Regions from separate parts of the Paenibacillus sp. 01L418 genome, predicted to be linked through region 1. Evidence: a T-box and tRNA genes for the amino acid it is inferred to sense, from the RefSeq annotation. Region 1 holds a T-box; the other holds one or more tRNA genes.
What was found. The T-box of region 1 lies ahead of metG (methionine--tRNA ligase). A T-box ahead of a tRNA ligase gene usually reads a tRNA of that ligase, here a tRNA-Met.
Positions count from the first base shown of each region.

Region 1 (2,401 bases):
GATGATCTTATTCAGGACGTTTACGTCGAACTGTACAGGAGCCTTCGGAATTTTGACGGTACGAGACCTTTTCAGCCTTGGCTTTACGGTATCACGATTAGACAACATCAAGCCTACAAACGAAAAAAGTGGAGGCAATTTCGCAATCATGCACATGAGCTTAATAACTACTCATAAACACTCGAAAATGATTTTTCTGACTCTGTGATAGAAAAGCTGTCCAGCCACAGCATATTGGATGATATGGATTGTCTTTCATATAAGCTGAAGCAAGTGGTAGTGCTGCACTATTTAAATGATTTAACACAGGAAGAGGTTGCAGAAATCGTTCGAATTCCAGTCGGAACGGTGAAATCCAGACTACACTACGCATTAAAACAACTAAGGGATAAGAGAAGGAGAGATATCCATGTTTAATAGTGCAGATGAGTTGAAACGCATGTTGATGGAAAAGGCAAATCATATTCATCCGCCAGCGGGATTGAAGCAAAAGGTGCTTGAAGAAATCATGCTCGTTAAAAAAAAAGGTAACGGATGATAACGGAATTAACATCCAATATGAGGTAAGGGCATTCGAGGTTTCGAAAATGTGGGTATGTGCAATCGCGGATAGTTTGATGGAGATACAATAAAGCGAGTTAGGAATAAGGAGATGTGGGCAGTAACATAATCACCTTGACTTGAAATATCATATTGAGTATAATTCCAATAAATTGAATATTCTAACAAAAGCTATGATGAGAAAGAGTACCAAGGCGATGTCTTTTTACAGAGAGCCCCGGTTGCTGAAAAGGGGTAAAGAATAACTTTGGGAATATGGTCTCTGAGCTGCGCATCGAAACCTCATATGGTTGTAGGCTGCGCCGGAACCCGCACCCGTTACTGTGCTAGGGTATACATGCATAAGCATCGTACCTGAAGAGGTTAATGTCGCGAGGCATTAATAAAATTGGGTGGTACCGCGTGAGCACAGCTCTCGTCCCTTTGGGATGAGGGCTTTTTTGTTTGTCAAAAAAAGGAGGAGTTATGATGACAAATGTGTTTATTGGCGGTGCTTGGCCCTATGCGAACGGTTCATTGCATTTGGGAAGATTGGCGAGTGTATTGCCAGGGGATGTGTTGGCACGTTATTACCGCGCAAAAGGAAATAAGGTGTTGTACGTATCTGGAAGTGACTGCCACGGTACGCCTGTTGCGGTGCAAGCGATTCAGGAGGGTGTTTCTCCGGGAGATATTGCAGATCGATTTCATCAGGAATTTGCCGAATGTTTTAAACAGCTTGGGTTTACGTATGATTTGTATACTCGAACAGACCAGCCATTTCATCACCAAGTCGTTCAACAGTTATTTTTGGCACTTTTAGAAAAAGGACATTTATATAAAAAAACAATCCAACAAACGTATTGTGAAACAGATCAACGATTTTTGCCGGATCGATATGTTGAAGGGATTTGCCCTGTTTGCAGTAACCGTGCGAGAGGCGATCAATGTGATTTTTGTTCAACCTTGCTTGACCCAGCCGACCTGACAGACAAGACATGCAAGCTTTGCGGGAATCCTCCAATTGAGCGGCCAACGGAACATTATTATCTTGCACTCTCTTCCTTCCAAGCTGAATTGACTAAGTATGCAAAAAAAACAAAAGGTTGGAAAGAAAATGCAGTACAATTAACGCAAAGATATMTTGCAGAGGGGCTTCAAGATCGAGCGGCGACAAGGGACTTAGATTGGGGCGTGGAGGTTCCGGTTGCAGGGTTCGAGGATAAAAAAATTTACGTCTGGATTGAAGCAGTGAGCGGATATTTATCGGCAAGCAAGCAATGGGCTGCAGAAACAGGCGGCAGCTGGGAGGCTTTCTGGAAGGACGGAAATGAGGAAATAACCGCTTATTATGTACACGGTAAAGACAATATCCCTTTTCATACACTAATATGGCCGGCAGTACTGATTGGTGCCGAGGAATATCATTTGCCTGATCGAATCATCTCTTGTGAATACATGACGCTGGAAGGGAAAAAGTTTTCGACAAGCAATAATTGGGCGGTTTGGGTGCCGGACATTTTGAAGCGCTATGAGCCAGACTCTATTCGTTATTTTCTGATCGCAAACGGTCCAGAGAAACGGGATACTGATTTCTCTTGGCGAGAATTTATTTATAGTCACAATGGAGAATTGCTTGGTGCATTTGGCAATCTAGTCAATCGTACGCTAGCGTTTATAAATAAATCTTTTGAAGGAAACGTTCCTGAAAGCAAGCAGAACGCGGAATGGATGAAAGCCATTGCTTCTTTATATGTTGAGTCAGGTGCATGCATTGAAGAAGGACGACTAAAGGAAGCGATTGAGTTAATTTTTGCTACTATTCGCAGAGCAAACAAATATTTTGATGAACAAAAGCCAT
Region 1 is NZ_JBFTSN010000516.1:778-3,178, forward strand. It holds gene AC1DSE_RS31735 (sigma factor) at 1-177, shown strand, start outside; gene AC1DSE_RS31740 (sigma-70 family RNA polymerase sigma factor) at 205-417, shown strand; gene AC1DSE_RS31745 (hypothetical protein) at 410-538, shown strand; T-box leader at 726-987, shown strand; gene metG (methionine--tRNA ligase) at 1,030-2,401, shown strand, end outside.

Region 2 (2,401 bases), on a different contig from region 1:
GTAACGAGTAAAGGAATGAGACCACATCTGTAAAATAATCTCTCCCTTCATATCCTCCTGTAAATAATAATGAAATAATGGCTAACGGAATGCCAATAATAATGCCATCCAGCAATGAAGCTCCTAATCGAATCCAAAAACCTGCTTTCATGCCGAGTCCCCTCCAGTATTACATCATTAATGTTACTTCCTTATTCAGACACATTCCTATTAAAACTTACGCTTATCAGCTCCGATGTATACCTTAATCCATTCGCCTATCCTTAAAGTAAAAAATATTTCGAGGATTTTCCATTTGAAGACTAGCCCATCTCTTTTTTGACGATGATTAAAATAATGAAAGAAGGAATATAATCTGGAGGATAGATTTTGTGGATACTACAACAGAATTGCTAATAAAAAGAGCATATGCCAATCCCCGTTTAAGACAAAACATTATGAACAAGAGTATGATTTGTTTGTATTGTGATTACTCCGGTTTCGTTGCGCAAAATAATCATGGAGCAGCTTGTTGCTTTGTCTTCAATAGAACAATACGCGTTACCGCCAAAAAAATTATGATGGAACATATTGAAGGTTCCAATTACGGTGAATTGCTTGCTGTTCGTTACAGTCTTGAAATACTTGCAAGTGCGCTGACGGAGTATGAGCCGAAATTCGCTATTATCTATACTGATTGCAGTCAAATCGCAAACATTTTATCAAAAGATTATTTTTCTCATTCACATCATAAAGATGCTAGAGATGAAATATTGGCAGTTCTACATCATTTAAATAATATGTATCCCRGCGTTCACATACAAATAAAATACATAAGCAAGCACAAGAAAAACAATACCCTCCATAGGTTAGCCCATAATGCTGCGAGACAAGCTGCTATAAATTAATTACTGCCAGCCTCTAATTTACTTAACAGCTTTAGAAATTAACATATTAAATTAAATTGCTAGATATTAAGTACCTAACGATAAAAAAACCTCCTTTGTTTAGAACTGACAAGTCAGATTCTATAAAGGAGGTTCTTTTATCGTTCGTACATCTTATGTACTTCGTGAAAACCATTGACTCGTCAATGTCTTCGAGGTATGCCGAGGACGGGAATCGAACCCGTACGATGGTCACCCATCGCAGGATTTTAAGTCCTGTGCGTCTGCCAGTTCCGCCACCCCGGCATGTTGTAAAGGTTTTGCTTATGGTGGGCCCTGAGGGACTCGAACCCCCGACCAATCGGTTATGAGCCGACCGCTCTAACCAACTGAGCTAAGGGCCCTCGAAAAACGTATATTTCAACGTATTCATCGAAAGGTTGGTTGCGGGGGCAGGATTTGAACCTGCGGCCTTCGGGTTATGAGCCCGACGAGCTACCGGGCTGCTCCACCCCGCGACGTATATCCATTTGAGCAAAGCCAGTTGAATTGGCGACATAAAATAATATACTATATAGGTGTGTTTTAAGTCAAGCAAAATATTCTAATTTATTTTCTTTTTATTTTTTATGGTATAAACCTCACGCCGTATCGCCCTTTTCGGGATCGAAATACCTCTACCTCATGCGGAGTTTCATAGCCATACATCCAACCGTCATTCTCCATTCTCCTAACCAAACAACCCGCTTGAAATTTGGTTTCATATAGGCGAACCCAATATACCCATCTCATGTCATCCCTCCACTATCTTATTGGAGAAGCTGATGCTTATCACTCCAATAAAGGCTGTATACATTAGAATACCCCAAAATTGGGATCATACATGCAAATGGGGTATACTCAAAATAGGTCATTTCGAAGGAGCTGAAGACCATGTTATATGGAATTGTTGTTTTCCCCGAAAAGCATGTACAGGACTTCGCTAATAGCTGGCGAAGACGCCATGATCCGCATTACACAGCTGTGCCTGCTCATTTGACAGTACGATACGCAGAAGATTGGTCAGACGATGAATTGCAGCTAGCAGTCGCTCATTTAGAGCAAACCACATCTAAGCTGCCTGCTTTCTCTATCCATTTGAACCGTGTATCTACTTTTTTCCCTGTAAGTCATGTGCTCTATTTAGCGCTTGAAGACACCGTTTCCATGCAGAAGCTCCAGGAGAGCGTATGCAGCGGTCCGCTGGCCATTGTCGAGCCTAAATATGTTTACACGCCACATGTCACGATAGGGCAAGAAATCTCAGCTGATGAGCTGCATGATTTATTCGGAAATCTGCGCATGCAGTCCATTGATCTTACTTCGAGAATTGATCGCATACATCTGATGTATCAGACCGAGAACGGCTCTTGGACCGCTTACCAGTCCTTTCTATTACGAGGTTAGACAAATATTAAGGAAAAAGCCCGCAAACGACGCAGAGGTCGATTACGGGCTTTTTCCTTATTTCAAATTATCTTGGCATTGGCATAATT
Region 2 is NZ_JBFTSN010000114.1:8,324-10,724, forward strand. It holds gene AC1DSE_RS15765 (RDD family protein) at 1-151, opposite strand, end outside; gene AC1DSE_RS15770 (RNase H family protein) at 372-887, shown strand; tRNA gene AC1DSE_RS15775 (tRNA-Leu) at 1,087-1,172, opposite strand; tRNA gene AC1DSE_RS15780 (tRNA-Ile) at 1,194-1,270, opposite strand; tRNA gene AC1DSE_RS15785 (tRNA-Met) at 1,308-1,384, opposite strand; gene AC1DSE_RS15790 (2'-5' RNA ligase family protein) at 1,800-2,312, shown strand; gene AC1DSE_RS15795 (ABC transporter substrate-binding protein) at 2,380-2,401, opposite strand, start outside.
Region 2: it encodes a tRNA-Met, which carries the amino acid that the T-box ahead of metG (methionine--tRNA ligase) is inferred to sense. The anticodon was not compared.